One region of the Priestia sp. 53B2 genome, then DNA from elsewhere that is predicted to be linked to it. Evidence: riboswitches for the same ligand, from Rfam matches in the RefSeq annotation. Region 1 holds a riboswitch; each other region holds the start of a gene.
What was found. A riboswitch is a leader RNA that binds a small molecule or an ion and turns the genes downstream of it on or off. The one in region 1 is predicted to bind S-adenosylmethionine.

Region 1 (11,047 bases):
TGGACATTAATATTTCCACTATTCACTCTCTCCAATCGTTTGAATAATGGTCATCGTAACACCAACAACTACTAGATATACACCTAAATCAAACAGTACAACGGTAGCTAAAGATGTTTTCCCGAGAAGGGGAAGGTTAAAGTAGCTATATGTGTGAGTTAGAAATGGAACTTTGAAAATAAATGACCCAAGCCCCGTGAAAATAGCTAGCAGCAGTCCGGAAGCCGCGACCTTCTTATAATCAAATGGGATGACTTTCGATACGGTTTTTATATCGAAAGCCAGCAGTAGTAATACAAGGGCTGCTGAGGTAGTAAGTCCCCCAACAAACCCTCCCCCCGGTGTATAATGACCTGCAAAGAAAAGATGAATGGCAAAAATGATAATAATAAACGTGACTACTTTCGTTGTGGTTTGTAGTATCAAATCATTTTTTTTCACTCTTCTTCCTCCTTTGTTAACCGAAGACGAATCATGCCATAGATAGCAAGAGCTGCTATACAAAGTACGGTAATTTCAAATAATGTATCAAATCCGCGGAAGTCCACAAGGATTACGTTCACCATGTTTTCGCCGCCTGCTTTTTCATAGCTGTTTTCAATAAAGTAATGTGAAATTGATTCAAATAGTTTCGTACTGTTTGCTGATATGCCAAGCAGTGTAACAGTCGTTCCTACAAGAAGAGCAACCAGTAAGTTTGGCAGCTGAAACTTCACCCTTACTTTTCGCTTCCGAAACTCCGGCAAGTAGTAGAAACATAGTAAAAACAGGGATACCGATACAGTTTCAATCACTAATTGAGTCAAAGCTAAGTCAGGAGCTTGGAATAATACGAAAAATAAAGAGAGCGTATACCCGACAACTCCGAGCGAAATAATGGCTGTGAGGCGTGATTTTGCCAATAAAGTTGTGATAGTAGCTGCAACCATTACGACTGCTAATATGGCTTCATAAACGCCTATAGAAGCAGTATCTTTTAAATCAATCGCGAAGGCATTCTGAGAAAAGAGCGTCACGAGAAGTAAAATGCCTATGAAAGTAAAAATGATTAAAAGATAGTCTCTAATAAATCCTGTCATTAATGTTTTCATGATACGTGTTGACCCTTTTTCTATCCCTTTAATTCCATAATTATAGCCGTTATTAAGCGTTAAAGAAGAAGGGAATTGTGTATAAATTTTTGACCACTTTTGAATCGTCATAAATAACAAAATACCAAATATGATGACCCCTAGCGTCATAAATAATTCTGGCGTAAAGCCATGCCAAAATTTAATATGCACTTGATATTCTTTACCTTCAGCTAGCAGGCTAGGTGCGATAGAGGCCATTGTTGGCTCAATAAGGGTTGATTCTAATAAATTAGGAGCAAAGCCAAAAATAACAACCAGTGATGCTAAAATAACAGGTGAAATAAGCATGCCTACTGGTGCTTCATGCGGATTCTTCTCTAGTTTTTCGGGCTGGTATTTGCCTGTAAAGGTTTTAAAGACAAGAATCATACTATAGACGAAAGTGAAAATACTTCCTAACCAAGCGATGATAGGCAGCAAAATTCCCCACGTCTGCATGCTATACATATCCATTTTTGTCACGTTTACCATGCCTGTAAAAAACATCTCTTTACTTAAGAATCCATTAAAAGGAGGAAGACCCGCCATTGAAAATCCCCCGATGATAGCAATGGTAAATGTCACAGGCATGAAGCTCATTAACCCGCCTAACTTTCTAATGTCACGCGTGCCTGTTTCATGATCGACAATGCCTACTACCATAAACAAGCTGCCTTTGAAGGTAGCGTGGTTAATCAAATGGAAAACCGCTGCAGTAAGAGCTACTAAGTAGATATTATCGTCTAAAAAATCATAGTGAATAGCTGCGCTACCTACTCCTATAAGTGACATAATCATCCCGAGCTGACTAATGGTTGAAAAAGCTAAAATCCCTTTCAAGTCTTGTTGCTTTACTGCTGAAAACGAGCCCCAAAACAGTGTAATTAGTCCTATAATTGAAATAGTAAAAAACCAAGTGGCGCTTATAGCAAAAACAGGGCTGAGTCTTGCTAAAAGATAAATTCCCGCTTTTACCATTGTGGCTGAATGAAGGTATGCACTCACTGGGGTTGGAGCTTCCATTGCATCTGGCAGCCAAATATGAAAAGGAAACTGAGCAGATTTTGTAAAGGCCCCTAATAAAATGAGGACTAGAGCTGGAATGAATAGATGACTTGATGTGACTACATCTACGTTTGAGATAATTTCGCGTATGCTGAAAGTACCTGTCATAACGTATAAAAGCACAATTCCTGCTAATAGGGAAAGTCCTCCGAATACGGTAATGAGCATAGATTTTAAGGCTCCGTATTGAGATTTCTCTCGTTTGTACCAATAACCAATCAATAAAAAAGATGAAAGGCTTGTTAATTCCCAAAAGCTGTAAAGGCTCATTAGGTTGTCTGATAATACAACTCCTAGCATCGACCCCATAAAAAGAAGCAAATAGACATAAAACGAATGCAGTGCTTCTTTTGTCTTAGAAAGATAATAAATGGAGTAAAGAATAACAAGTGTCCCAATTCCGGTGATTAATAGAGAAAACAGAAGACCAAGTCCATCCACATAGGCATCAAAGTTAATGCCCAGACTAGGTATCCATTTCATTGAATGTAGATATGTTTCCCCCTTAGAAACACCACTGATATATTGTGTGAAATAAATGAACAACACAAATGGAAGAGGTAAAACGAACCACCCTGTATGAATACGCTGGAATTTCCTATACAGAAGGGGGACAAAAAAGGCTAATAAAAAAGGCGATAAAATCACCAAGTGCAACCACGACAAAAGACAAACCTCCTTGTGATATTCAATTCTGTAACCGATTATATAATAATTTAATTATGCATGCATCCATGCTATTTCTTAGTATCAGCGGATTTTTCAAACCTTATTAAATAAATAGAAACTCGTCACAAAATCCATAAAAAAAACATAAAAAAATTTTTTTGGACGTATAAAAATCACTCGAAATTGTCACTCTAAGAGTGAGGTGATGGAAATGTATAGGAAACAAATAGCCATCAGTTTTCTTATTTTTACCGCATTATGTATGAGCGGATTTGTGCTGAATAATCACTTGGAAATGAAAGAAGAAAACAGGATGCTACTCACTTCTAAAAACCAAGCTGAAAATTCCATATCAATAGACTCTTCCCTTTTAAAAGCCTCTTATAAACCGAGACAATATGTGAAGATAGGTGAAATGAACTATATTGCACCACCCGATAAGCAAATAAAAAACGATTGAAGACCACTCTTTAGTCGTTTTTTATTTGCTTATTATTTGCGTAATCGTGCATGAATTACGTCCTGTAATCAGAGAACATTAGTTGACTTCATAACTGAATTTATCGTTAAATAAAAGGGTACATACAATGATTGCAGTTTCAACAAACTATAATGATTGTGTCAAATTGTAAGTGGATTCACTTGAATTCAGCTAACAGTTTCGATAAAGTGAAAAATAAAGATATTTTAATGGAGGAACAGACTATGACACATGTTCGTTTTGATTATTCAAACGCGTTATCATTTTTTGGTGAACATGAACTTACATACTTACGTGATGCCGTGAAAGTAGCTCACCATTCAATTCATGAGAAAACAGGTGCTGGAAACGACTTTTTAGGATGGGTCGACCTTCCTACGGAGTATGACGAAGAAGAATTTGCACGCATTCAAAAAAGTGCAGAAAAAATTAAATCTGATTCAGATGTATTAATTGTTATCGGTATTGGAGGATCTTACTTAGGTGCTCGTGCTGCTATTGAAATGCTTCAGCATTCATTCTATAACACATTATCAAAAGAACAGCGTAAAACTCCGCAAGTTATTTTTGCTGGTAACAACATCAGCTCAACATACATGAAAGACTTAATGGATGTTTTACAAGATAAAGATTTCTCTATTAATGTTATTTCAAAATCTGGTACAACAACAGAACCGGCGATTGCTTTCCGTATCTTCCGTAAATTATTAGAAGAGAAATATGGCAAAGAAGAAGCACGCAAGCGTATTTATGCAACAACAGATAAAGCGCGTGGCGCATTAAAAACATTAGCGGACGAAGAAGGCTATGAAACATTTGTTATTCCAGATGATGTAGGCGGCCGTTATTCAGTATTAACAGCGGTTGGCTTATTACCAATTGCCGCTGCGGGTCTTGATATCGAACAAATGATGAAAGGGGCAGCTGATGCTCAAGAAGCATTCTCGTCATCAGAGCTAGAAGAGAACCCAGCTTATCAATATGCTGTAGCTCGTAATGTTCTTTATAATAAAGGAAAAACAATTGAAATGCTGATTAACTATGAGCCAGCTCTTCAATACTTTGCTGAATGGTGGAAACAGCTATTTGGCGAAAGTGAAGGAAAAGACCAAAAAGGTATTTACCCTTCATCTGCTAACTTCTCAACGGATCTTCATTCTTTAGGTCAATATGTACAAGAAGGTCGTCGTGATATTTTTGAAACAATTGTACAAGTTCAAGATTCTCGTCATGAGCTAACAATTGAAGAAGATGCAGCGGACTTAGATGGATTAAATTACTTAGCTGGTGAAACAGTTGACTTTGTAAATAAAAAAGCCTTCCAAGGTACAATGCTTGCTCACACAGATGGAGGTGTTCCAAACTTAGTTGTGAACATTCCTGCGCTAGATGAGTATACGTTCGGATATGTTGTATATTTCTTCGAAAAAGCATGTGCAATCAGCGGCTATTTATTAGGCGTAAACCCATTCGATCAGCCGGGAGTAGAAGCATACAAAGTAAATATGTTTGCTCTTCTTGGAAAACCTGGTTTTGAAGAGAAAAAAGCAGAATTAGAAAAGCGTTTGAAATAAGTAAAAAGAGGGCGGTACAAAAGTATTTTAGCCCAAGTGAAAAACGAACCATTAATCAACATGTTTGATTAATGGTTCGTTTTTTTGTTATGGTGAATATAGTTTCATCTGTTTAGGTCCTTCTAGCAGTTGATTGGAGGGCAAGGCGAAGACTCCTGCGGGAAAAGCGCAAGCGACGAGGAGGCTCAGCGCCCGTCCGCGGAAAGCGAAGCCTTGCACGGACATCAACTGCGGTGTCACAAGCGATTTATACGAGCTACTTTATCCAGTTTGTTCGCATTTAGGTTGGATTCATTTAGTTATGTCTCAACCTCTTTTTTGCTTTTGAGATAAAGGATAAAAAGCTGGAAAAAGGACATGTTAAAACAGAGGAGGGATAACATGATTGAATTATCTTCAAGATTAGAGGGCACATTATTCAAGCTTTACGAATTAGAAAAAACGCTTAAGCCGCTTGGGTATAACATTGGAGGGAATTGGGATTATGACAATGGTTCATTCGACTATAAGATGAATGATGAAGTCGGCTATCAGTTTTTACGTATCCCGTTTACAGCTACGAATGGAGAACTGGATTCTAAAGGAACAACCGTACAGATTGGCACGCCATTTTTACTTTCACATAAATATCAAATTGGTCTAGATGACGATGTTCACAATGGAAATGTGAGTGCTTCATTTAATCAGTTTGCAGAACCCCAAGACGCAGACGCTTCATTTCCAGAAAAGTATATCAGCTTAGGAGAAGAGCTAATTAGAGAGGCAGAAGATGAGCTGCTTCAGTAATTGAAGGAACTATTCTTTTTTTAAACTCTCTAATTTTTTCACAAAAATATGCTCGTACATGACTTGACTAATCAACTCGTTTGTTTTAATCATTTCATTCACCCCCAAATTTTGTGCATTTTGAATATGCTTTTTTGTTAACAGTTCAACGATGCTGTAAATAGAAGGGTTCAATCCTTGCAGAGCCACTAACGTAACAATAGTATTCATGTCTGCATATTCTTCTGTCTTATGCTGATCGGCAGTAATCAGCACTTTTTTTGCGTACCGAGCGTTGGCAAGTTCTAATACTTCATAGTGAGAGGGACTTCCTTTAATAAAATGAACGCGATCACAAATCATGGGGTTTTTAGTCAGAGAGTCGTCGATAAGAACAATGTCTTCTTTATGAAATGCATCGCGATAAGACTCTAACACGAGTTTGGCGCGCTCATTCCACCCAACAACGATGAAGTGATCTTTTCCATAAAATTTTAAATTCCCTTCCAAATAAGCGCTCTCAGCGGAAACAGCAATTTTAGAAAGCGTGACAAAATAAGTAGTAATAAACCCCGTTCCGATCAGGACTAAAATAATTGCAGCTAACCTTCCAATCGTAGTGGTCGGAGCAAAATCACCGTACCCTATAGTAGAGATTGTAATAATAACCCACCAAATTCCTTCAAACACATTCCCAAACGTTTGCGGCTCTAGTAAATGTATCAGCATGCCAAAAAGCAGAACAAGGCAGCCGATAATAAAAAGAAGGCGCACTAAAATAGAACGACGAAAAAGTCGAAATAATAGCCATTCCATCATAAAAAAACCTCCAGTGATTAGTCATAGCCACAGTATGACCATTTTTCACTGAAGGTATAAGATATCTTTATCTTTTTACTTCGTAATATTCAATCCATTCTTTGTCTGGACCGTAGAAAAATAAGTATCTTGCTCCATTTGGCAAAGTTACAATGTTTTCTTCCACAAATGAAACGCCTGCTGATTTTAAACGCTCAAACTCCTCTTCAATTCCGTCTACTGCCAGCGCAAAATGATGAACTTTACCTTCGTTAGGTAAGCTTGAGTTATACCCTTGAATTAACTCTACGATTACATTGCCTTCTAAACCTAGAAAAGCTAGCTTCAAAGACGGATCGGTATGTGGTAGTGTTTCGATGAGCTCTAATCCCACTTTTTGTGTATAGAACTCAATAGATTCTTCTATATCCTTTACTTGAACGCCTACATGTTCAAATTTTAAAATTGTCATATGCATCACCCGTATCTATAGTATGTAAAAACTATGAAATATATTAAAGAGAAAGGATATAGAAGTCAAGATAGGGCTGCTTATCAGGAAAGGGCTCTTAAATCATATTTTTGCTGGAGTGAATAGGGTAGAGGCTTCCCTCAAGAGCAAACGAAATTTTGCCTGTTTCTTCAGATACAACTAAAATTAATGCATCCGATTTTTCCGACATTCCAATGGCTGCACGATGACGTGTTCCCAATTTTTTGTTCGTTAAAATAATAGACGAGAGAGGTAAAACATTAGCAGCTGAAATAAGCTGATTATTTCTAATTAGGACGGCTCCGTCATGTAAGGGTGTCCCTGGATAGAACAGTGTCTCAACTAGCGTAGCGCTGACAGGAGCTTGAATAGGCATTCCTTTTTGAATAAGAGAGTCTACATTTTGTTCCCGTTCAATGACAATTAAAGCGCCGTGACGTTTCTCAGAAAGGTTATGAATAGCTAAGGACAGAGCAGCATATTCAAATGTATAAGGCGATAAGTAATGACGCAAGTAATAAGAGGCGGCCGTAGCTTGAACATCTTGAAATAACCTTCTCATCTCCTCAAAATCACATAGGATACAATGATCACTCGTGTCTAAATGTTTAATTAAATTAGAGGCTTCAGTTGAAATCTGCTGTAAATATGTTCGCACATTATTTTTAATTGTATCGTCTAATTGAAAGGGTTGTCTCTCCATCTTATATAGCTCCTATCTGTCAGTCAGTGTTATCTGTAATGTGTGCTAATGTGGGTGAATTATCCGTACAGCTTATAAATCCCTTATTAATTTTATAGAGAGGTTTTGTGTTTTATTTAACAAGAGAATATAAAAAGTTGGGGAAAAAGAAAGCGTTTTATAAACTGGTATGTTCACATTTGGTTTAAATTTACATATGTTGTTTTAAATAAAAGTATAGATATTTCTGTGAATTTAAAGTATAGTTTTCTTATCGGATATATGATTTTTAATGTTGACAAATATTCTAAATATGCTAAAATTTTTAAAAAATGCTTATCAAGAGTGGTGGAGGGATCTGGCCCGCTGAACCCCGGCAACCTGCTTAGCAAGGTGCTAATTCCAGCAAAGTGTGTATCATTTTGAAAGATAAGGCGAAAATTTATTGCCTACCCAGTCTTTCAATATGGAAGACTTTTTATTTTGATATAGCGCAAGCGATAAGTTAAGGAGGGACATCAATGACTGTAACCCCCGACTTAAAACAAATCTTTGAGCACGTCAAAGCAAAGTAAGAATTAAATAGTTTCGCTGACTAGACACACTAGAGGCGGTTTTATCCAATTCTAGTGGGTAAAACCGTCTTTTTTTATTGGATAACGCGGATAAATAAGAATTGGAGTGAAGAAAATGGCAGACCTATATACGTATGAAAACTGGAGTGATATATTTCCAGAGTTCGACAGTGAAGATGAAACAAAAGGAGCCCTTTCAGCATTGCAGTGGGCGTATGATACCTACGGAGATTCAATTATTTATGCATCAAGCTTTGGTATCGAAGGGATCGTGTTAATTGATTTAATTTCAAAAGTGAAAAAAGATGCTGAAATCGTCTTTTTAGATACGGGCGTTCATTTTAAAGAAACATATGAAGTGATTGATGCAATTAAAGAACGCTTTCCTGACTTGCGTATTCATATAAAAAAACCGGATTTAACGCTTGCAGAACAAGCTGAGAAACATGGAGATGAGCTTTGGAAGAGTCAGCCTAACCTATGCTGTCAAATTCGAAAAATCATCCCGTTAAGGGAATCTCTTGCTCCTTATGATGCGTGGATTTCTGGTTTGAGACGCGAGCAGTCTGAATCTCGTGCCAACACGAATTATTTTAATAAAGATGAGAAATTCAAGAAAGTGAAAGTCTGCCCGTTAATTCATTGGTCTTGGAAAGAAGTTTGGCGTTATGTGTATAAGCATGATTTACCATATAACAAACTTCATGATCAAGGCTACCCAAGTATCGGCTGTGAGCCCTGTACCGCACCTGCCTACAATGTAGACGATTTACGTTCAGGAAGATGGGCAGGTACACAAAAAGTTGAATGCGGATTACACGAATCTTAAATACGAAAGAGCTGAATAAATGATGCTTTTATATGTTGCCTTTATCATTGCGCTTTTTTTTGCAATGAATATTGGGGCAAGCGGTGCAGCAGCAGCTATGGGCGTTTCATACGGCTCCGGTGCGATTAAAAAGCGAAGAGTAGCCCTGTTCATCTGTGCTGTAGGTATTGTGCTCGGAGCCATTATCGGAGGCGGCGAGGTGGTGAAAACCATCAGTTCAGGTATCATACCTGAAAAATTGCTGTCAGTAGAATTAGTTATTATCATTCTGGCTGCTGCAACGCTGTCACTCTTTTTCGCGAATTTAATTGGTATCCCTCTATCAACAAGTGAAGTAACGGTTGGTTCAGTTGTTGGAGTAGGAGTAGCTTATCAATCTCTGTATGTGGAAAAACTTTTAGTTGTCATGTCTTTTTGGATTATTGTTCCGCTGGTTTCATTTGTCATTGCTTTTTTTATTGGAAAAGTGATAAAACGCAGAGCGCATAAAAAAGAAGCAGAGGGAAAGTGGAAAAGAGTTTTAACGATTTTAGTTATAGCCACGGGATTCTTTGAAGCCTTCTCAGCTGGAATGAATAACGTGGCAAATGCTGTCGGTCCTCTAGTAGGAGCTGGATTAATGGATGCCACAACGGGTGTCATATCAGGAGGATTGGCTGTGGCGCTCGGAGCTCTTTTACTAGGAGGCCGAGTTATTGAAACAAACGGGAAAAAAATTACTCGCTATTCTGTAGGAGAAGGGTGCATTATCTCGGGTACTGGTGCTTCTCTTGTTACAGCAGCTTCACTTTTTGGTTTGCCAGTACCGCTTACACAGGTCACGACGTCTTCTATTATTGGAATAGGAGCAGCGAAAACGGGATTTACGAAAGAACAGCGCGAAGTGGTCATTCAAATGTTAAAGGTTTGGGTGGTATCCCCTGTATTTTCACTCGTAATCTCATATGTTCTTGTGAAACTAGTACTTGAAAGCGACTTATATTCATTTGTGGTGCTAGCTAGCGGCTGCATTGCCACAGCAGGTGTTCTAAGCTTAGCTAGAACGACTAGAAGAAAAAGAGCAAGCTTGCAGTCGGAAAAAGAAAAAATGACTGCGTGATTCAAGTGCTTTTTATTATATTGTGTTAATTATTTAAGGAGGATTTTACAAAATGACAACAATTCAAGCACACGGTGGAGAATTAATTAATTTATATCAACCAACATATGACTACACTTCACTAACAAAAGAAATCGAAGTAGATAACATGGCTCTAAGTGATTTAGAACTAATTGGAATTGGTGCCTACAGCCCAATTACAGGATTTTTAGGAGAAAAAGATTATCAATCAGTTGTTGAAAATATGCGTTTAGCAGATGGAACAGTATGGAGTATTCCTATCACTCTTCCTGTAACAGAAGAGCAAGCTAAAGAATTAAACATTGGCGACAAAGTAAAGCTTGTTCAAAACGGCGTAACGTACGGTGTTTTAGAAGTTTCTGAAGTATATACGCCAAATAAAGAAAAAGAAGCGGAAAATGTGTACCGCACAGCAGAACTTGCCCATCCTGGCGTGAAAAAAATGATGGAACGCCCAAATGTATATGTAGCAGGTCCAATCGTACTTGTAGAACGTACACCTAAAACGCGTTTTGAAAAATATTATCTAGATCCAACTGAAACAAGAGCAGTATTTGAAGAACGCGGTTGGAAAACGGTTGTTGGATTCCAAACTCGTAACCCTGTTCACCGTGCGCACGAATATATTCAAAAAACGGCATTAGAAATTGTAGACGGCCTGTTTTTAAATCCACTTGTAGGAGAAACAAAGTCAGATGATATCCCAGCAGATATCCGTATGGAAAGTTATGAAGTGCTTTTAGAGAACTATTATCCTAGCGATCGTGTAGCTTTAGCAGTTTTCCCTGCTGCGATGCGCTATGCTGGACCTAGAGAAGCTATTTTCCATGCAATGGTTCGAAAAAACTTTGGATGCACACATTTCATTGTAGGCCGTGACCACG
Region 2 (11,047 bases), on a different contig from region 1:
TGTCTCAGTTTAAATCGAGTGACGGCAATTACGATATGAACAAGATGATGAATACTGCGGGGCAGATGATGGGAGCTATGAACCAATTAACATCCCTAGTAAAAGGGTTTTCCGGTATTTTTAAAGTATAAGGACTAGAAGGTGTTTTCTAGTCCCTGCTTATTATTTTTTCTTTTGATTTTTCAAATAGCTTTCTCCAAGAAGTGTAAATACTTCATTGTAAGTTAATCCAGACTTAGCATTTAAACGTTTGACTTCTTCGACATCTGTTGTTGATGAAGTTGAAATTTGATGCTTGCTTTTTTTCATAAAACCTCTCCTTCTCTATGTAAAATGAATAACATCCCATCTTAGTATATTTACAAATGTGCCCCTTCTATAAGTGGAAAAAAATGCCGAAGACACTCATGGTTCTTCGGCGTTTTTTTGCAATAAAGTTGAGTGTTTAGAGAAATTAAGAGCGACGTGAACGACGAGAGCGGCGAGAAGAACAACGTGAACGGCGAGAGCGGCGAGAAGAACGATGAGAATGGCGAGAAGAACGATGAGAGCGGCGAGTAGAACGACGAGTAGAACGGCGAGAACGGCGAGAAGAACGGCGAGAGCGGCGAGTAGAACGACGAGAACGGCGAGAAGAACGATGAGAGCGGCGAGAAGAACGACGAGAGCGGCGAGTAGAACGGCGAGAACGGCGAGAAGAACGGCGAGAGCGGCGAGTAGAACGGCAAGAGCGGCGAGTAGAACGATGAGAGCGGTGAGAAGAACGACGTGAGCGGCCAGTGCTACGAGAAGAGCGACGCGGCTTTGTTAGTGGACCGGCAGTTGGCTCTTGAAACATAAAAGATTTCAGTTCTGTACATTCTAGGGCTTCAGCAGCCTCTTTAATTTTTTCAGGTGTAATATGCAATACAAAAACCTCCTTGTCAATTGGACTAGGTCTTCCATTAATAGAATACGCGCTGATGCTTGTCCTTGATATGAGTCAAAAGTGGAGTTTGCGTAAATAGTTGATGCGGTGGAGTATCATGGAGAATTTACCCTTCATATACTTTAATAGTTGAAGGAAGGTGGTCGAATAATGAAGCAAAAAGAAATCCCTCAATACGCTCTGTTTGTGAATGTAAAAGATTTAAAGGAAATGCAAAGAGATATTTGGTCAGAAGAAGCGGTTCAGGCAACGATGAAGTTTAACAAAAAACGCTACGATATTGATTTGCTGCTAAGAGGCTCCCACATTCGGAAGATGAAGAAAAAGTCATATTATATTGAATTTTATTCTCCAAAAATATTTCAGCGCGCCAAAGAAATACACCTAAACGCTGAATACAAAGATCCATCACTTATGCGCAACAAATTGTCCCTCGATTTTTTCTCCTCTTTGGACGTTTTATCTCCTCATTCTCAGTTTGTCACCCTTAAGATTAATGGGAAAAATGAAGGAATATATCTTCAGCTCGAATCGGTAGATGAACTATTTTTGAAAAAAAGAAATTTAGCGGATGGATCCATATTTTATGCAGTGGACGGAGATGCTAATTTTTCTTTGATGAGCGATTTGGATAAAAGGCCGAAAACAACTTTGTTATCTGGATATGAAGATAAAGCAGTGAGAGAAGGGGATGAGGAAAAATTAGAAAAGTTTATATTTAATCTTAATACGTGGACAAATACGGAATTCGAACAGAATATTGAGAAGTATCTGAACGTCGACCGCTACTTATCTTGGTTAGTCGGTATTATTTGTATGCAGAATTACGACGGTTTTGTCCATAACTATGCCCTCTATCTAAATCATGAAAGCGGGCGCTTTGAACTAATTCCATGGGATTATGATGCAACTTGGGGAAGAGATGTAAATGGAAAAGTAATGGAAGGAGACTATGTCCGCGCACAAGGATTTAATACGCTTACAGCTCGCTTACTGGCGGTAAACAACATTAAAAAACGATATATTCAAAAGATGAACAATGTTCTAAATAATCAATTTACAATAGAATACATGAAACCAATCATTTATCAACTGCATGAGTATATTGCTCCTTACGTATTAAAAGATCCTTACGTAAAAGATAACTTGGAGCAATTTTATAAAGAACCCGAATTTATGCTGTCTTTTATAAAAGAACGAACAGCGTATATTGAAAATAACCTTTTGACTCTTTAAAAAGAGATAGATTTATAGGCAATTTATAGGCAACAGTGGATTTTGCTAATAATAGGCAAATGCAGGAAATCAATAGCTGTACATGATACGTATATATACAGTATGAATGACCAATAAGGATAACTAATAAGGAGGAAAAACAATGAGTAACTATTACTATGGCCAAGAACAAGGGCAAAATCAAAATCCACGCCAAAAATCAAGCCAAAAACGAAGCCGAAATATACAAATGCCTGATAAAGGCTATTCTTCTCACTTCAAACCCCTAAAAGGAAGAGTGGTGACCGTTTATCGTGGAGGGCCTGAATCTAAAACAGGTTATTTGGTTGACGTGCAATCAGATTATTTAATCTTAGCAGTGGAAAGCAACAATAACAATAATAACAATAATGGTGAAAATAACAACCAAAACAACCAAAACAACCAAAATAATAATCAACAAGAATATACACTTGTATATTATCACTTAGCGCATGTAAAAAGTATTACTGAAGATACTATGTCAAATTCGGCACAAACGTTTACTGGAATTAGCACAGAATTAGAATTATATCGAGGAAAAACTTTTGCTACAACTTTATCATTGATGAAAACTAAATATGTGCAGGTTAACCAAGGTGGACCTGAGAAAAAAGCAGGTCAGCTTCTTGATGTCTTAGGTTCATTTGAATCTGCTTATATAGTATTACTCACAGAAGACGACGGTGTCATCTATATTAATACTGAACACGTTAAGAGTGTGAGTGAATATCAAAGCAACAATGGAGATCAAACTAATCAATCTGCAAATGAACTCTTAGTGAGTCAAGAACCAGAATATATGAAATCCAAAAGCTTTAACGATCTTTTTGCCCACCTTTCTCATAAATGGGTATCAATCAATAATGGAGGACCTGAAGCTGTAGAGGGCGTGTTAGTACAAAGCCGAAATGGTACATTTACACTTGTGCAGAATAATCAAGTATTACGCTTACAGCCAAGACACGTTAAAACCATTTGTGTAGGAGCAAAAGGGGCTTTTAAGCAAAACGATAACAATCAAAATAATAATGAAGAAACAGAAGAAAATGGAGAGACTGAAGCTGCAAAGTCTACACAAAAACGTACAGGAGAACGTACAGGAAGTCGCACGGGTGGACGTACGGGTTCACGCTCTTCAGCACCGGCCGAGAAAGTTATTAAAACGAAAAATTATCGTTGGAAAGCATGATGAAATGGAACATAAAAGGTGCTTATAAAGCACCTTTTCTATCATATAGGAAAAAGGAGGAGAATCAGTATGAGTATGAATCATTATATCAATAAAATTGTGGAGTTAGATATTTCAGGTAAAACGACATTTGTTGGCAGACTTATTGATCTTGGATTAGATATTATGGTTTTGTATAATGGACATGATTATTTGTATATTCCTCTTTTACACATGCATCGTTTGCGGGAAGTATCAGAAGAAGACTATACGGTTTTACGTGAAATAGAAGAGAACTTAATAGAAGAAAGTCAGCGGATTTCTTATCGTAATATTTTACAGCAGGCAAAAGGGAAATTTATTGAAATTTATGTAACGGGAGGGAAGTCATTGCATGGCTATATTACAAGCGTGCTGAATGATTATCTTGTGTTTTATTCTCCAGTGTATAAAAATGTCTTTGTTTCTCTGCATCATTTGAAATGGCTTACCCCTTACAGTAATGAGTTAACCCCTTATTCTTTAAGTGACAAAGAGCTCCCAGTAAGACCTGCCTCTGCACCTTTTGTCAGAAACTTTGAAGAGCAGCTTAAAAAATATGAAAATCAACTGGTCGTATTAGATTTAGGGGATCAATCAGAAAAAATTGGCGTACTTAAAGAAGTTTCTAATAATATTGTTGAACTAATTACGGCAAATGGAGAAAGTATGTATTGGAAGTTAGCTCACGTAAAATCTGTGCACTTGCCTTAGAAAAAGAGACCTCGCTTTCGTCTCTTTTTTTTATGTGCTTATCAGGACAAGTATATTGAATAAACAAATGAGATGATTTGAATTTTTTAGAAAATTATGTTGACAATAAAGAAAATCTTTATTAAAGTTATTAACAACAAACGTTAACCACCAACAATTATATAGAACTCTTATCAAGAGTGGCGGAGGGACTGGCCCTGCGATGCCCGGCAACCATCAAATGAAACATTCATTTGAACGGTGCTAATTCCTGTGGAACATCAGTATTGTTCTAACAGATGAGAGAAATCGTGTATAAACGAACACTCTTCCATCTGTGAAGAGTGTTTTTTATTTTGAGTTAAGGAGAGAAATAGATGAAAATTGAAACTTTATTAGTTCGTTCAGGAGTAGGTCGTGACCCTTCAACAGGGTCTATTACAACACCCATTTACCAAGCATCAACATTTGCTCACCCTGCGTTAGGGCAAAGTACAGGATTTGACTATGCACGTACGGCAAACCCTACTCGTACAGCATTGGAAGAAGCAATTGCTGCTTTAGAAAAAGGAGAAGTAGGAGTAGCATTCGCTTCAGGAATGGCGGGTGTAATGGCAGTTTTAGCACTATTTAAAAACGGAGATCATTTAATTGTATCAGAGGATTTATACGGAGGAACGTACCGAGTACTAAATGAAATCTTTTCAGAGCAAGGAATTACTATTTCGTACGTCAACACAGCCCATCTCGAGCAAGTAAAAGATGCGCTTCGTCCCAACACGAAAGCTTTATTTATTGAAACACCTACGAATCCAATGATGCACGTGACTGATTTGCCAGAAGCAATTGCGTTAGCTAAACAGCATGATTTGCTTACTATCGTTGACAATACCTTCATGTCCCCTTATTATCAGCGTCCTTTAGAGCTTGGAGCAGATATTGTGATACATAGTGCAAGCAAATACATTGGGGGTCATAATGATGTAGTTGCTGGTCTTGTAGTCGCTCGATGTAGTAGCTTAGGAGAGAAAATTCGTTTTTATCAAAATGCAGCTGGGGCAATCTTAGGTCCACAAGATAGCTGGTTATTGTTGCGCGGTGTTAAGACGCTAGCGCTTCGTATGGAAAAGCATAACGAAAACGCGCTGAAAATTGCAAATTGGCTTACTGCTCATGATCTCGTAGAAAAAGTGTATTACCCTGGCCTTGAAACACATCCAGGCTATGAAATCATGAAGAAACAAGCGACTGGATTTGGAGGCATGATTTCTTTTGCTGTCTCACACCCTGACATCGTGTCAGTACTTTTAGAAAATGTCAAAGTTATTACATTTGCAGAAAGCTTAGGAGGAGTGGAAAGTTTAATGACATTCCCAGCTCGTCAAACACACGCTGATATTCCGGAGGAAATTCGAAATCGTGTCGGAGTAACAAATTGTTTACTGCGATTATCAGTTGGAATTGAGCACGCAGATGATTTAATTAAAGATTTGAAGGAGGCATTTGATGCATACCAACAATAATAAACATAGATTTGGTACGAACTTAATTCATGCAAATACAGGAATTGACGGTCATTTTGGAGCGGTTAACGTACCTATTTATCAGGTATCTACATTTAACCAAGAAGATGAGACGAACAACGGCCGTTATGACTATTCTCGTTCAGGAAATCCAACTCGTGAGGCTTTAGAAAACACCATTGCTCACCTAGAAAATGGATACGCTGGTTTTGCTTTTTCATCAGGTATGGCTGCTATCTCATCGGTATTATCTATTTTTGAATCAGGGGATGAAATTTTAGTTTCACACGATACGTACGGCGGGACATATCGTGTATTAACACGGTTATTTTCAAAGTTTGGTATCAAAACAACTTTTGTTGATACAACGAAGGTGGACAAAGTAGAAGAAGCTATCACAAAAGATACGAAGGCTATTTATATCGAAAGCCCTTCAAATCCATTTTTACAGGTAACGGATATTAAAGCAGTAGCAAGTTTGGCGAAGGAGCGCAATCTTCTTACAATTGTGGATAACACGTTTTTAACACCTTATCTACAGCAGCCGATTGACCTTGGTGTAAATATTGTAATTCATAGTGCTACAAAATATATCAGCGGTCACAGTGACGTCATTGGCGGTCTAGTTGTGGTAAGCGATGAAAAGCTAGCAGAAGAAGTAAAGTTTGTACAAAATGCTTTTGGTGCTATCTTAGGACCACAGGATTGTTTTTTACTGCTTCGAGGAATTAAGACATTAAAAGTTCGTTTAGATCAGCAGTTAAAAACAGCGTTGCAGTTTGCAAAGTGGCTTGAAGAACAATCTCTAGTGAGCCGTGTATACTACCCAGGCTTAAAAAGTCATCCAGACCACAAACTGATTTCAGAACAAGCAAATGGATACGGAGCTATGATTTCTTTCCAAGTACAGGATGAAAAAGTAGCACGACATATTTTACAAGGAGTCAAATTGGCTTCAATTGGCGTTAGTCTAGGTGCAGTTGAATCCATTCTAACGCATCCTGCAACAATGTCTCATGCAAGTATCCCAAAAGAAGTACGTGAAGAAAAAGGAATTACTGATTCACTTCTTCGCCTTTCAGTAGGGTTAGAGGAATTCGAGGATTTAAAGCAAGACTTTAAGGCTGTTTTTCAAAGCTTAGAAGAAAAAGCGTTAATTAAATAAAGAAAAGGACTTCCATCAAGGAAGTCCTTTTTTATCGTTATATACAGCTATCTAAAAGGTTTGTGTATAGGGACGTAAGCGCAACTTTTTCATCAGAGGAAAGACTGCTGTTTAGAATTCTTTTTATGCCAAGATGATATTTTACATACGGTGTTTGCCGGACGCGTGGATGAGTCATTTCATCTTTTAAATCTTTCAGAATGGCTTCGTGAAGCTGATCTTCACTTGTCATGGCTTGTTTAGAAGCGAACGAACGGTTCAACCATAGGGTTTGATAAGCTGCTAGTAAATGTTCAGAAGTCATTGTGCAAAGAGCTCCTTTAGATTAGTTTCTTCATTATAATAATCTATAGTTTACCATAAGTATTAATACGTGTACGTAACTTTTACAGAAGCAGATACAGTCAAGGACTGAGCTTGAATAGGGGGAGAGGCTGCTAATAACTTAGGCGAGGAGCCAGATGACTGATAGACGGGGCCTTCTTCGATTAAAATGGGGATTTGGTTAATAGGGAGCTGCAGTGTGTTGGCAATGGTAAAGGCCTTTTCTTTAGCGTTAAGCAAAGCTTTACTTATCGCTTCTTGTTCATATTTATCATCATTTGTAACGTGGAATTGAAGATCTTGCGCTACGTTGGCTCCGCTTGAAAAAGTAGCGTTATAGACATCCCCAGCTTGTTTTACATCCTGTACTCTTACTCTAAACAAATGCTGTACTTCGTATCCTGTAAGAGTCGATTTTCCATCGCTGTAATCATATTTAGGATTTATAGTGAACGAAGCTGTTTCAATTTGCTGGTCATTGATTCCAAGTTTTTTCATCTCTTGAAGCAAAGTATTTGAAATAGCTGAATTTTCTTTTAAGGCTTCTTGAACGTCTCTTTTTTCCGTGCGTGTTCCAATTGTCATGGAAATTTCGTCCGGAAGTGCTGAAGCAGTCCCTTCACCAATCACTTTAATTTCTCTACTTTGTGTATCTACGCGGAGCTGCTGTGTAGGTTCGTAAGGGAAATAAGAATGTTGCATATAAAAACCCTCCTTAATCTGTCTTTAGTACATATATATATATATGACAACATGGCTTGCATTAAAAGCAAAAAGTACACAAGTTACGACTTGTGTACTTTTTTTACTATTTTGTATGCTGTTCCAGTACGCTTTCCATGTTTCTAAATTGATCTTCTACAGCTTTTGAAGGCTTTTTTGTTAACAGACTTACTACAATAACAGCCAGCAAGCTTAAGAAAAATCCAGGAATCATTTCGTAAAGGGCATCTTTCAATGGAGTATTTACCCAAATTAATACTGTAGCTGCACCTACAATCATTCCTGCAAGGGCTCCCCATCGAGTCATACGCTTCCAGTAAAGACTTAGTAAAATAGCAGGACCAAATGCAGAACCAAATCCAGCCCATGCGTATCCGACAAGTCCTAAAATCGTATCACTAGGTTTTAAAGAAAGCAAAATGCCAATAATTGCAACGCCTAAAACCGCAGTTCTCCCCACAGTCACAAGCTCTTTGTCAGAGGCTTGACGACGAAAAAATGTTTTGTAAAAGTCTTCTGTAACAGAGCTTGCTGTTACAAGTAGCTGAGAAGAAATGGTACTCATAATCGCAGCTAATAAAGCAGCATATAAAAACCCGGTAATTAAAGGGTTAAAAAGTATATCTGCAAATTTAATAAAAATAGTTTCAGGATCTGCTAGCTTCATACCCGTTTTTTCTACATATGCAATTCCAACAAGTCCTGTCAGCAACGCACCAATAATAGAAATAATCATCCAGCTCATTCCAATACGGCGTGCGAGTTTTAATTCCTTAACAGAAGAGATAGCCATAAAGCGAACGATAATATGAGGCTGTCCAAAATAGCCAAGTCCCCAGGCTAAGAAAGATATAATACCTAAAACGGTTGTACCCTTAAAGATGTCAAGGTATGTTGGATTAACTTCCTGTACAATATCCATTGTTGTGTTGACGCCTCCAACATCGGTGAAAGCTACAATGGGTACCAAAACTAAAGCAAGAAACATAATAACACCTTGAACAAAATCTGTTAAACTAACGGCTAAAAATCCACCAAAAAGAGTGTAGGCAATAACAACAGATGCTGTTACAAACAAGCCAATCTGATAATGCAAATCAAATGCTGATTCAAATAAGCGTCCGCCTGATACCATACCAGCTGAAGTGTAAAGAGTAAAGAAGATAAAGATAACGATCGCTGATACTGTTCGAAGAATTTTGGCATGGTCGCCAAATCGATTTTCAAAAAAGTCTGGAATTGTAATGGAGTCGTTCGCTACTTCCGTATAAGTGCGAAGACGCGGAGCGAGGATTAAATAATTTAAATAAGCACCTATAGACAATCCCACCGCTAGCCATACGCTAGAAAGGCCCGTTACATACATGGATCCAGGAAGCCCCATTAACATCCATCCACTCATATCGGAAGCACCAGCTGAAAGGGCGGTAACCGCTGGGCCTAGTCCGCGTCCTCCTAACATATAGCCAGCTACATCTTCAGTGGTTTTTGTATAGGCATACCATCCTATTCCGAGCATTCCCACAAAATAAATACCGAGTGAAATATAAACTCCAATATCCACAAAATCTCCCCTTTATGCATTTTTTATGCATGAGATAAGTAATACATCTCATGAAAACATCTTATGGTTTTTAAAACTAACAAACTTTTCTTATACTATCAACCCACAAAATCGTAAATTTTCTAAATCTAAAATCCCCTAAACCTTTATATAAAAGAAATGAAACCGTTTTCAAAATAAAGTAAAATAAAAATATTCAGAAATTTATAGCGGGTTTTTTATGCAATATTTTATGCAATAAGTAAAATAAAAAGAGCATTTTATAAAATGCTCTTTTGATATTCATGTATATTAGCGTGAATTTGGAAACACGCGTCGGACAACTTCCGAAAACTCGTCAAACAGTCCAGAAACGGGTTTGCCGGTTTGAAGCTTGTCTACATATCCGTTCATACGGTTTACAAAGTCAGGGTTTGTTGATACAAAAACTCGATGAACACTGCCGTCTGCTTTTCTTACTTCATGTGCAATCTTATGTTCCATATCTTTTGTGAGATTACCTTCTTTATTATCGTCTAATACAGCTGCCACATAAGCTGTATGATCAGTTACGATTACATTAGCATCTTTTACGTTTTTTAACGCTACGATACGATCAGCCGCCACATCGGCTACTCTCATTCCACCAGACTGATTATATTGTTCTTTTTCGTTACGCTGTACGTCTTGCGTATCGTTTACGTCATTCATTTTCGTTTTATTGTTCCCATTTTCATATGTGACGTTGCGGACTGTATCATCATCAATGACGCCATCTTTACCTTGATCTGCTGTACTGCAGCCGAATAAAGAAAGAGTTGTCATACAGCCTATAACAAACAAAAACGATTTCTTCATGATAGTATCACTCCTTATAAGTTTTAACCTTTCTTATAATTTGTTAAAATCGTGTGAAGCATACATGAAAAATACAAAAAAGCCTATACTATCGAAAAAGGAGGGATATGTATGAGTGAAATCCAACAAAGCGTATTTGTTCTTCATACAAAAGAAGAAAATCATGAAGAAACAACAACGTTTGCGTTAACTTCGGAAGAAGCTAAGCTATTATTTGAGACCCTGCAAAATAAACGAAAAGAAATTATCGACGCCCATATTGATAACATGTTAACGTAAGGAAGATAGATATCTTGCAAAACGGATGAGCCATATGTTAAGGATGGCTCAATATTTGCATTCTACATATAGGTATAGTATAATGTAAACGCAACCAAATTTAATAAATGTAATGAATACTACGTTTTGACCATATACTCGAATTAGATTTAGTGAAAATTCACTTGTTATAAAGGAGATCTACTTCGCGTAGGTCTCTTTTATAATATGTGAATTTTTTATTTACGGTATAAATGTAAATATAGAGTAACATATTGAAATTTTTACATTTTTTTGGAGGTTTTTTTACATGGCTACTACAGGTACAGTAAAATGGTTTAACAGTGAAAAAGGCTTCGGTTTTATCGAAGTACCAGGCGGAAATGACGTATTTGTTCATTTTTCAGCTATCCAATCTGAAGGCTTCAAAACATTAGAAGAAGGCCAAAAAGTTGAATTTGAAATCGTTGAAGGTCAACGTGGACCTCAAGCGGAGAATGTTGTAAAATTATAATTCAACGCTACATATGAAAGCTGCCGATAGGCAGCTTTTTTTGTGCAAATTTGT
Region 3 (11,047 bases), on a different contig from region 1:
CTATTCCGCAATATAGCGTCGGGATCTCACTGCGTATTCTTCGCTTCATAGCTATGCTATGTGCTGCCATACTCGGGTTATATGGAGTCGTTTTATTTTTCCTTTTTATGACCAGTCATTTAGTGAAACTAAAAAGCTTTGGCGTATCTTATATGAGTCCAGCGGTACCCTATCGGTTAAGCGAATGGAAGGATTTGATGGTCCGTATGCCTCTTATGATGATGAAAAGACGTCCAAAGATGATGCATACCAAAGATTCTCTACGAAAAGGATAGCAGCTTATGATAAAAGGAAGTGAATCAGTGGTAATGATAAATTCAAACGATCGTATTACGACGCCCCAAACAGCTATTATTGTCATCAATTTTATACTTGGAACCGGTATTCTGACGTTGCCTCGAACAGCTGCGGAACAAGTGAAAACACCAGATGTATGGCTAACTGTTATTCTAGGAGGAATAGTCACCATGATAGCAGCAATAATCATGGTGAAATTAAGCCGGAAATTCCCTGGAAAGACGTTTTATCAATACAGTAAAGAAATTACAGGGAAATGGTTGAGTAAGTTAATTAGCTTACTTATGATAGGTTATTTTTTACTGCTTGGTGGTTTTCACGCCCGTTCATTGGCAGAAGTAACCGGATATCTCTTACTGGAAGGAACGCCGACGTGGGCTATTATTATGCCATTTATGTGGATAAGCCTCTATTTAATTAGAGGAGGCATTAATCCGATCGCTCGACTGTTTGAAATTATATTCCCTATTACCGTTATTCTTTTTTTACTGGTAGCTTTTATGAGTATGAAAATATTTGAAATAGATAATCTGCGCCCCGTACTTGGATCAGGAGTCCTTCCTGTACTAAAAGGGGTAAAAACAACTGCTCTTGCATTCACGGGCCCTGAAATCATGTTAATCATTTTAGCTTTTATGAAAGAACCACACAAAGCAGGAAAAGCTGTGCTAGTTGGAATTACTATTCCTATATTTATTTATGTGATTACTGTTGTAATGGTTATCGGAGCGTTATCGATTGATGGAGTAGTAATAAGAACATGGCCAACGCTTGATTTAATAAGGAGTTTTGAGCTGACAGGCTTGATTTTTGAACGATTTGATTCCTTGCTGTTAGTTGTATGGATCATGCAGATGTTTGCTTCTTTTACTATTAATCATTACGCCGCTTCATTAGGACTGTCTCAGCTTTTCCAAAAAAACATTCATCCATTTATGTATGGTTTGCTTCCGGTTATATATTTTATTTCCATGATTCCTAAAAATATTAATGATGTATTTAAACTGGGAGATGTGATTGGCAATATTGCCTTAGTTTTATTTGGGTTTTTGCCGCTGCTTCTTCTCATTATTTCAAAAGTAAAGGGAGTAAAGTATGAAACAAACCTTTAACCATTTCCAGTTCCTATTGGTTTTGTTTTCTGTTTTTTTGCTCTTTCCTCTGGCAGGCTGCTGGAGCAGTCATGAAATTGAAGAGCAAAGTTTTGGAGTGGGTGTGGCCTACGATAAAGGTAAGGAGTCCATAGCTGAAAAAGAATTTGATGAACAAGGAGAAGGGTATACTAAAAAAAACCTGATTACGTCAACTTATCAACTTATCACTCCTCAAGTTGCAAGTTCAACCACTAAACAAGGAGGACCGCAGCAGAAATCTTACGTAAATATCTCGGAAACAGGAGATTCTCCTTTTCAAATGCTTCGTGAATTATCTTTAAGAAGTGACACTCCTTTAACTAGTCCCCATATGAAAGTAATGGTTATCAGTGAGGCTCTTGCACGAGCGTATAGTTTAGAGCAATTAGTGGACCAAACTCTTCGGGACAATGATTTTAGACCTAGTTGCCTTGTGTTTATTAGCAAAGGAAGAGCTAGGGACACGTTAGAATCAAAAACAGCAGGAGAGATCCCGGCTTTTCACCTGTATGGAATGATAGACAATACTTATCGAACAACGCGAATTTTACCGCCCATGCCGCTTATTAAATTAGCAAGCAAGATTCAAACTGGGTCTAGTTTTCTGCTGCAAAATGTATTATCAGCAAATGGAGAAATCAAATTTGCGGGTGCTGGTATAATTAAAGGGAAAACAAGCAAAATGATTGGTTTTTTAAATGAAGAAGAACTAGATGGGTTGGCTTGGATTACAGGCAAAGGAAAAGGCGGCCTAGTAAAAAGCTTTGATAAAAAGACCGGTCAGCTGATTGTATATGAAATAGAGTCTATGAAAAGTCACATTCAACCTCATGTTAAAGGAAATAATATCTCTTTTGATGTACACATTGAATCAGTGGGAAGGCTATCTGAAAGCTGGATGACCTCAGGGAGCTCTTTTAACAATCAATTTTTACAGAACGCGCAAAAAACTTCAGAAAAAAAAGTAAAGCATCTGGTAAGAAACGTACTAGAAAAAATGCAAACAAAATATAAAGTTGATGTTGCAGGTTTCGGAAATCAATTGAGAATTGAGAGGCCCGGAGTATGGATGAGGGTTAAAGACAATTGGGATCAAACATTTAGTGAAGTGCCAATTAACTATGATGTGAAGTTAACGATTAAAGATTATGGAGCATCCGGGTCAAAAAAGTAAGCACCCGACTATAACTTTGTTTATCTGTATGTCAAAAGTGAAAAAATCTCCCAAAAGAAATACTCATCACATGCTTCGTACGGAGCCCTCAATAAACAATAAATAAGAGCTGTCCAAAAGTGGCAGCTCTTATTTATTATTCAAAAATATAAGCTAATGCTTGAAGAGCCTGTTCTGGCGTTTCGACTACAACTTGGGCTTTGTTTGACAGTTCTTTAAGCGGATGGTGCAGTTTTTCAGGGCGAACCAAAATTAACGGTTTATCTAATGCAATGGCTGTTGCCGCATCCATTGCGCTGTTCCACTGCTTGTATTTTTCGCCAAATAAAGCAATAACCACATCAGATTTTTTAAGGAGCACCTGCGTGCGTAAATTATTAATTTGAGAAGCAGCTTCATCTTTTAAGACAGCGTTAGGCTGTTTTCCTAAAATTTCTTCTCCAATGTTGTCGGAGCGGTCATGGTCTGTCATGGGACCGACAAAGGTAAGGGGAAGGTTTAATTGTTCTGCTTGGTTTTTAATTTCGTCTCGCCAGTTATCGTGAATCTGCCCGGCAAGGTATACGGTTAAGTTCATTATGTAGAAGTCCTCCTCTAACTAAAGTTTGTTTTATTTTATCAAATGTAAGCGGATAATACGAATGATTTGAATGGGCTACTTTTCCAAAAATAAGGTTATAGTAGACAAATAGTTAAAAAAGAGAAACAATAGAAGGCGTATTGCTAATTAAAGAAAGGATGTACATGATGACAGAAACAGTGCTACAAGTAGATCATGTCAGTAAAGTAATTGGGAAGAAAACCATTTTGCATGATGTATCCTTATCGGTTGAGCGCGGTGAGATTTTCGGATTGCTTGGTCCAAATGGTTCTGGAAAGACAACGCTAATTCGTACCGTCGTAGGACTCATTAAAGAAACAAAGGGAACGATTACCGTCAATGGGTTTCCTTTAAAAGAACAGTTTACATCAGCTATGAAATCAATTGGAGCGATTATTGAAAATCCTGAGTTTTATGATTATCTGACGGGCTATCAAAATTTAAAACATTTTGCGAATATGCATGAAGGGATCACATCAGAACGCTTGGATGAAGTGATTGCTTTAGTAAAGCTTGAAAACAGCATTCATGCAAAAGTGAAGACGTATTCTCTTGGGATGAGACAGCGTTTAGGAGTAGCTCAAGCTATTTTACATAAGCCTGCATTGCTTTTACTAGACGAACCAACAAATGGTCTAGACCCAGCGGGAATGAGAGAATTTCGTATATATTTACAAACGCTTTGTACAGAAGAAGGAATTTCAATCTTAATCGCGAGCCACTTATTAAAAGAGGTAGAAGCATTATGTGACCGCGTTGGCATTATTCAAGACGGTGAGTTAAAAACCATTCAAGATCTATCTCCAAATCGTCAAGACCAAGGAATGTACGTAGAATTTGAGGTATCTGACGCGCAAAAAGCAGCGGATCTTTTATCACAAGAATTTGAAGTAACGATGAGATCACATATTATCGACGTGGCGATTGTAAAAGAACAAATTCCAGCTGTAAATAGAAAATTAGTGGACAGCGATATTTTAGTCTACCGAATTACCCCTGTGTATGAGACGCTTGAAGATTCGTTTATGTCCGTTACGGAAGGAGAGCACCATGCTTAAGCTAATTCAAAATGAACATATGAAATGGTTTCACAAAAGAAGTACAAAAGTCACGTTTATTACAATCGGTATTTTAACTCTTTGTATGGCTCTATTAATGAAAAAAGTAGCAAACAGTGCAGGAACAGAAGACAACATTTTGAACTTTCTGTCATTTAGTTCAGGTATGCTGATTCTTGTTCAATTTTTTGCTCTTGCTGTTGGAGGGTCAATGGTTGCAAAAGAGTTTGAAGCAGGTACCATTAAACTTCTGTTAATTCGCCCGGCTAGACGTTCAACGATTTTAACGTCCAAGTACATAACGCTCATTTTAATTAGCTTGTATTACTTACTGAGCTATTTGCTTTTTTCGTTTGTATGGGGAGCATTGTTCTTTGGATTTACCAGTCTAGAAGGAGATGCGCAGCTGCTTAAAAACATTACGCTTACGTATGACAGTGCGTATATGGAAACTTTTATGATGATGACGTTCGCATTCATGCTGTCGTCTTTATTTAGAAACAGCGCGCTTGCTTCCAGTCTGGCTATTGTCGTAAGTATCGGCGCGAAAGCTGTAACAGGACTAGTATCAGAGCTAGGTTTATGGTGGGGGAAATTTTTATTATTTGCCAACACGAACTTTGTGCAGTATATGGAGGGAATGAAGACGATGTTTGACGGCATGACGATTCCATTTTCAATCTTCATCTTAGTCGCGCATTTTGTCTTCTTTATAGGCGTGGCATGGGCAGCGTTTTTGAAACGAGACGTAGCTAATTGATGTGAGAATTTTCGCACTATATATTTTTCTAAAATAGCATTTGACAATTAAATAAAAAGAGATTACAGTAGTGAAAGACTATTTTTAAAACAACTATAAACTTCTTATCAAGAGAGACGGAGGGACTGGCCCTATGATGTCTCGGCAACTGGCTGTACGCAGTGCGGTGCCAAATCCAGCAGACGATGTTTCGTTTGGAAGATGAGAAGGGTAATCTTATGATACAAATAAGAGACCTCTTCTTATCAATAAGAAGAGGTCTTTTTTTATTACGTAAACAAGAGGTGTTAAGAATGGAACAACAAAAAGGAAACGGCTGGGCGCTGTTACCGCTGGGCGTCTTTTTAGTCCTGTTTGTCGGATCAGGAATTATAACGGGAGATTTTTATAAGCTGCCTGTCTTAGTAGCCATTATCATTGCAGCCATTGTGGCGCTGGCTATGAATCGCAAAGATTCACTTAATGTAAAAGTGGAACGTTTTGCTAAAGGAGCAGGGCATCCTGATATCATTATTATGGTGCTTATTTTTATTTTAGCAGGTGCTTTTTCAGAAGTCGCTAAAGGTATGGGAGCTGTTGATTCAACGGTAAACTTAGCGCTGTCTGTGCTTCCGCAAAGCTTAGTGGTAGTCGGAATCTTCGTTATTGGCGCATTCATTTCAATTTCGATGGGAACGTCAATGGGAACAATCGCTGCGCTAGGGCCTATCGCTGTAGGAATCAGTGAGCAAGCGCATGTATCCATTACGTTAGCAATTGCTGCCGTTATTGGTGGTGCAATGTTTGGAGATAATTTATCTATAATCTCTGATACGACCATTGCAGCAGTTCGTACGCAAAAAACAAATATGTCAGATAAATTAAAAGTAAACTTTTTTATTGTCCTTCCTGCAGCGATTGTTACGGTGATTCTATTGCTTGTCATGACGATCGGCAACACGTCTTCAGTAGAAATCAAAGATTTCAGCTGGTTTAAAATCTTGCCATATATCGGCGTACTAGTGGCTGCCATATTTGGTGCAAACGTATTAAGCATTTTAACTGGAGGAATTGTATTAGCCGGCGTAATCGGATTGGCTGATGGAAGCTACACGCTTTCTTCTCTTGCCAAAACTGTGACAGAAGGTATTGGCGGAATGTCGGAGTTAATTATTTTATCTCTATTAATTGGTGGAATGGTTGAGCTTATTCGCTATAACGGCGGTATTCAGTTCTTATTGAATTTATTAACACGACGTATTCAAACAAAAAAAGGTGGAGAATTCAGCATCGCCGGATTGGTAAGTTTAACAAATTTGGCCACGGCTAATAACACGATTTCAATTATTACGGCAGGTCCGTTAGCAAAAGAAATCTCTGATAAGTATTCAATTGATAATCGGAAATCAGCCAGTCTGCTTGACTTGTTTTCATGCAGCGTTCAAGGGCTTATCCCTTACGGCGCACAAATGCTTCTCGCAGCAGGATTTGCTAAAGTTTCACCGATTGAGATTATTCCATTTACATTCTATCCAATGTTAACAGCGGTTTGCGGGATCATTGCGATTGTAATTGGATTTCCTCGTTTAAATAAAAAGTCAAAATCATCTAAAGAAGCTGCGTAATATCAAACCCTTAAAAAGAATGTTCTTTTTAAGGGTTTTTTACTGTTTGAAAAAATCATTCGGCTTTTCTTCATCTAACTCCTTCCAAAGCGTCTCATTTTGTTTAAGTGCATAAGCCGCTCCTCCAATTTCAATTCCGCATAATAAAATGAATAATAAAATACCCATGAAATGACCTCCTTAAGTAAATGAATAAAAACACGATGGTAACGGGTTTAGCTTATTGCTGTTTCACTTTATAATGAGAATAAAGTATGAAACGCGTTTCAGCGCAAGAGAAAAAGGTGAAAACATGACAAATATCCGAGATATCGCAAAAAAAGCTGGTGTATCTGTTTCGACTGTATCCCGGGTGCTAAATCAGCATCCGTATGTAAAAGAAGAAAAACGCCGGCTGGTAGAGCAGGTTATTCACGAACTTAATTATGAACAAAACATTAATGCCGTTCATTTATCAAAAGGGAAAACAAATATGATTGCCGTCGTCTTGCCTTTTATTAATCATCCGTATTTCAGCCTGCTTTTAGAAGGAGTGGCATCTCAAGCTTTAGAAAAGCAGTATCAGCTTGTTATTTGTCAGACGAACTATGATGTAAAAAAAGAAGAAGAAGCGCTTCATATGCTAAAAACAAAGCAAGTTGATGGAGTGATTATTTGTTCTAGAGCAAGCAGCTGGAGCACGATTGAATATTATCAGCAGTACGGGCCGATAGCCGTGTGCGAAAACGTACAGAATCGTTCTATTCGCTCCGTATACGTTGATCATTATGCAGCTTTTAAGCAGGCGCTCCTGTATTTAAAAGAAAAAGGATATACGGATATTGGCTACTGTATTGGAAGAATGACGGGTACAAATAGCTTGCAGCGGCAACAAGCATACAAAGAATATATAAAAAGAATAAATCAGCCTTATCATTCAGAATGGGTTTTTCAAGGCTGTTTGAACGTGACAGATGGTGAAAAAGTGGTGGAAAAATTAGTGCAGATGAAAAATCGGCCTCAGGCGCTTTTAGTAACAAACGATCAAGTAGCTATCGGAATAAAAGCTCAGTGCGAACAAGCGGGTATTTCAGTTCCTGGTGATTTAGCTATCATTGGTTTTGATAATCATCCGCTTTCTTCTTATTTACAAATCACAACGATCGAACTTCCTCTTAAGGAAATGGGAGAAACGCTTTTTACATTAGTGGGAAGCAAGGCTCCTCAGAAAATTGAGCTCCCTTTTCGGTTTATTGAGCGTAAAAGCGTATGAATTCTTGATGATGCCATGAGGTGTTTTTACCGGATAAAATGAGCAAAAGCGGACATCATACGAGTAAAGAAAGAAGAAAAGGGTGATGATCGTGGAAAAAAAAGAATATCAAGTGGGAGATCAGGTATTTGTTATTTACCGAAATCCTCATACGGCAAACGTTGCGAATATTAATCAAGCTGAAATTGTTGAACATCCTGAAAACAAAGGTGAAAAGGCGCTGTTTCTACATGAGTCTTATCATTTGTTAGCTGAAGATGATGCCGTGTATTCAACGTATGAAGAAGCTGAAAAAATGTATAATAAGATATTTGATTATGAACAATATGACTGACGGAAGGCTCTCTTAAACGGAGAGTCTTTTTTGTTTGAAAAATAATTACCAAGGATAGAGTCTTTTTATTTTTCAAACGCTATTAGTATTAGAAAAAAGGAAGTGTAATGATGATAAAACCTTTTGTACCTCAATTAGTATATATTGAGCCAGGGGCAATGGAGTACCCGCTTGGTGTTCAATTAAAAGAAAAATTTGAGAAGATGGGAATTGAGATTCGTCAAACAACTTCTCATAATCAAGTGCGTAATATACCGGGGAAAAATGATTTGCAAAAATATCGCAATGCCAAGTCGACTTTAGTAGTTGGAGTGCGTAAAACATTGAAATTTGATACATCTAAACCGTCAGCTGAATATGCAATACCGTTTGCAACAGGGTGTATGGGGCACTGTCACTATTGTTATTTGCAGACAACAATGGGAAGTAAACCATATATTCGCACGTACGTGAATGTTGAAGAAATATTAGGTCAAGCAGAGCAATATATGCAGGAAAGAGCCCCTCAAATAACGCGATTTGAAGCGGCTTGTACATCTGATATCGTAGGAATTGACCATTTAACACATTCATTAAAGCGCGCGATTGAATATTTTGGGGAAAGTGAACTAGGTCAACTGCGCTTTGTGACTAAATTTCATCACGTGGATCATCTATTGGATGCTAAGCATAATGGTCGCACGCGCTTTCGCTTTAGCATAAATGCAGATTATGTTATAAAAAACTTTGAACCTGGTACATCTCCTCTTGATTACCGGATTGAAGCTGCTAATAAAGTTGCAAAATCCGGATATCCACTTGGCTTTATTGTAGCGCCTATTTACATTCATGAAGGATGGCAGGAAGGATACCGTCAGTTGTTTGAAAAGCTTGACGCCTCTATACCTGAGGAGTCAAGAGATGATATTACGTTTGAAATGATTCAGCATCGCTTTACCAAGCCGGCCAAGCGGGTAATCGAGAAAAATTATCCGAAAACAAAGCTTGAGATGAATGAAGAGGAGCGCCGCTACAAATGGGGGCGTTACGGAATTGGAAAGTATGTATACGCAAAAGATGAAGAACAAGAATTAAGAGAAACATTAGAATATTACATTGATCAGTATTTTCCGAATGCAAAAATCGAATATTTTACGTAATTATTCTACAGTAATTGAAAAGTTATTCTGACGCCTTAGTCAAAATAACTTTTCAATTTTTAATGTAAAAAAATAAATTGCTTGCTAATAAGTTGAAAAAAAGAGGTTATTTTTATCTCTTGTCGTATTACATACAAAAGGGAGGTGACTGAGATGTTAAAAAATGAAGAGTTTGCGCTAACAAAAGAATTAACAAACGAACAGCAAGAAGCTGCACGAAATTTTATTCAAGTGTTATTCCAAGAGGATTTATCTGAATTTTGGAACATATTATGTGATATCGATAAGTCTCGTATTTACGGCTTGTATGAAGCAAACCATTATTATGATGCTGATGTGGAACTACATGGGTTTGTACAAGAAATAAGAGATAATGTAAGAGCTGTTTATGCGCCTCTTCAAGGGCAAGGGGGTATTTCGACGAAAGTTCGATATACAAGCGAAGGAAAGATGTATGTATACATATTAGGCAGTGGCGAAAACCCTAAGGTATATCCTGTTGGATTAATGCCTGAAACATATATCGAACAAGAACGTTTTTCTCAGCGGCTTCAAATTAGCATTTATAACGACGAGTTTCGAAACGTTGCCCTATAAACCATATATATAGAAAAATAAAGAATAATAAAATTAATTTGTTAAAATAGAAATATTTGGGGTATGTAATAGGTATAACATTAAAAAGGGGTGAAAGAAATGCATTATTATCGTATTTCAGAGGGAGATCATGAAGAGTATTGTGAAACGATTCTGCTTCATGAAAAGAAGTTTTGCAAAGAAACATTTCAATCTATGGTGCGAGAAGCAATGAATAATAAGCCCGGTAAAATTGACCGTGTGGATATTGTTAAATATTTAATTGGTCACCATAGCTTTCAAGTAGCCCACATCGAAGCGGGATTTCATAGTACATACAGCGAGAAAGTGACATAAAAAATGCAGCACATCCTATACAACGAACTTTTCTTTTGAAAAGGGCGCTGTATTTTTTTTTGCTGAAAATAGAATGTTTCTAAGTTATATTCCTTTTAATGGTATAATAGTTAAGTACTGTAAGATACACATATAAAAATCACAAATGCTTTAAAGAGAAAGGGTGAGGAAATATGGAAAAAGAAAGAATAGAAGAACTTGAACGAAAAATAAGCAGTTTAGAAGAAGACGTAGCCAGGCTAAAGTCGCTCGTATATAAAACAAATTCTTCAAGACCAAAAACAGTTCACGCTCCTCCCAAGCAGCGTGAGGAGACCACTAAACGTCCTGCTCAAACAGGAGCTAAAAGTTCACAGGCAATAGAAGAACCTGTTGATTGGGAAAAAGTCCTTTTTCAAACATGGCTGCCGAGAATTTTTATTTTTGTATTTATTATTGGTGTGCTATGGGGATTTAAAGCAGCCTCTGACTATGGGTTAATGAATGAAAAAGCAAAAGTTGTTCTCGGTTTCGTTGTTTCAATAGGTTTTGCTGTGACAGGTCATTTCCAAATTAAAAAGGGTAGGTTGGTGCTCGGGCAAGTACTTGTAGGAGGAGCTATTCCTATTCTCATGTTAACGACGTTTGCGATGCATAGCCTGTATTATTTAGCGGGACCAACGCTTGCTTTTATCCTAAATGTGAGCTGGATTATCCTAGGGATTATCGCGACAGTCTTTTATCGTTCGCAGGCATTAGGAATTATTAGCGCGGTTGGAGGCG

Region 2: it holds a riboswitch for S-adenosylmethionine, as region 1 does, so the genes downstream of both, ACN6NE_RS18035 (trans-sulfuration enzyme family protein) here and ACN6NE_RS09205 (phosphoadenylyl-sulfate reductase) in region 1, are expected to answer to the same signal.
Region 3: it holds a riboswitch for S-adenosylmethionine, as region 1 does, so the genes downstream of both, ACN6NE_RS22515 (Na+/H+ antiporter NhaC family protein) here and ACN6NE_RS09205 (phosphoadenylyl-sulfate reductase) in region 1, are expected to answer to the same signal.

The regions. Positions count from the first base shown of each region.
Region 1 is NZ_JBLZXA010000009.1:6,458-17,504, reverse strand. Features, by position in the region: gene ACN6NE_RS09250 (Na(+)/H(+) antiporter subunit C) at 1-19, opposite strand, end outside; gene ACN6NE_RS09245 (Na(+)/H(+) antiporter subunit B) at 19-441, opposite strand; gene ACN6NE_RS09240 (Na+/H+ antiporter subunit A) at 438-2,843, opposite strand; gene ACN6NE_RS09235 (hypothetical protein) at 3,058-3,306, shown strand; gene ACN6NE_RS09230 (glucose-6-phosphate isomerase) at 3,552-4,901, shown strand; gene ACN6NE_RS09225 (YugN-like family protein) at 5,283-5,687, shown strand; gene ACN6NE_RS09220 (potassium channel family protein) at 5,697-6,485, opposite strand; gene ACN6NE_RS09215 (VOC family protein) at 6,553-6,936, opposite strand; gene cdaS (sporulation-specific diadenylate cyclase CdaS) at 7,034-7,660, opposite strand; SAM riboswitch class I at 7,973-8,075, shown strand; gene ACN6NE_RS09205 (phosphoadenylyl-sulfate reductase) at 8,330-9,043, shown strand; gene ACN6NE_RS09200 (inorganic phosphate transporter) at 9,063-10,142, shown strand; gene sat (sulfate adenylyltransferase) at 10,195-11,047, shown strand, end outside.
Region 2 is NZ_JBLZXA010000020.1:761,323-772,369, forward strand. Features, by position in the region: gene ACN6NE_RS18005 (YppG family protein) at 1-131, shown strand, start outside; gene ACN6NE_RS18010 (hypothetical protein) at 163-309, opposite strand; gene ACN6NE_RS18015 (CotG/ExsB N-terminal domain-containing protein) at 455-907, opposite strand; gene ACN6NE_RS18020 (CotH kinase family protein) at 1,079-2,164, shown strand; gene ACN6NE_RS18025 (spore coat protein) at 2,394-3,374, shown strand; gene ACN6NE_RS18030 (hypothetical protein) at 3,444-4,106, shown strand; SAM riboswitch class I at 4,274-4,391, shown strand; gene ACN6NE_RS18035 (trans-sulfuration enzyme family protein) at 4,463-5,608, shown strand; gene ACN6NE_RS18040 (trans-sulfuration enzyme family protein) at 5,592-6,773, shown strand; gene ACN6NE_RS18045 (hypothetical protein) at 6,811-7,077, opposite strand; gene ACN6NE_RS18050 (SIMPL domain-containing protein) at 7,140-7,799, opposite strand; gene putP (sodium/proline symporter PutP) at 7,906-9,384, opposite strand; gene ACN6NE_RS18060 (YhcN/YlaJ family sporulation lipoprotein) at 9,676-10,221, opposite strand; gene ACN6NE_RS18065 (hypothetical protein) at 10,333-10,500, shown strand; gene ACN6NE_RS18070 (cold-shock protein) at 10,790-10,993, shown strand.
Region 3 is NZ_JBLZXA010000027.1:387,591-398,637, forward strand. Features, by position in the region: gene ACN6NE_RS22485 (spore germination protein) at 1-275, shown strand, start outside; gene ACN6NE_RS22490 (spore germination protein) at 282-1,409, shown strand; gene ACN6NE_RS22495 (Ger(x)C family spore germination protein) at 1,393-2,604, shown strand; gene ACN6NE_RS22500 (YtoQ family protein) at 2,741-3,181, opposite strand; gene ACN6NE_RS22505 (ABC transporter ATP-binding protein) at 3,352-4,263, shown strand; gene ACN6NE_RS22510 (ABC transporter permease) at 4,256-5,023, shown strand; SAM riboswitch class I at 5,125-5,231, shown strand; gene ACN6NE_RS22515 (Na+/H+ antiporter NhaC family protein) at 5,317-6,627, shown strand; gene ACN6NE_RS22520 (hypothetical protein) at 6,667-6,795, opposite strand; gene ACN6NE_RS22525 (LacI family DNA-binding transcriptional regulator) at 6,920-7,879, shown strand; gene ACN6NE_RS22530 (transcriptional regulator SplA domain-containing protein) at 7,965-8,213, shown strand; gene splB (spore photoproduct lyase) at 8,324-9,352, shown strand; gene ACN6NE_RS22540 (hypothetical protein) at 9,506-9,949, shown strand; gene ACN6NE_RS22545 (hypothetical protein) at 10,049-10,285, shown strand; gene ACN6NE_RS22550 (DUF2339 domain-containing protein) at 10,459-11,047, shown strand, end outside.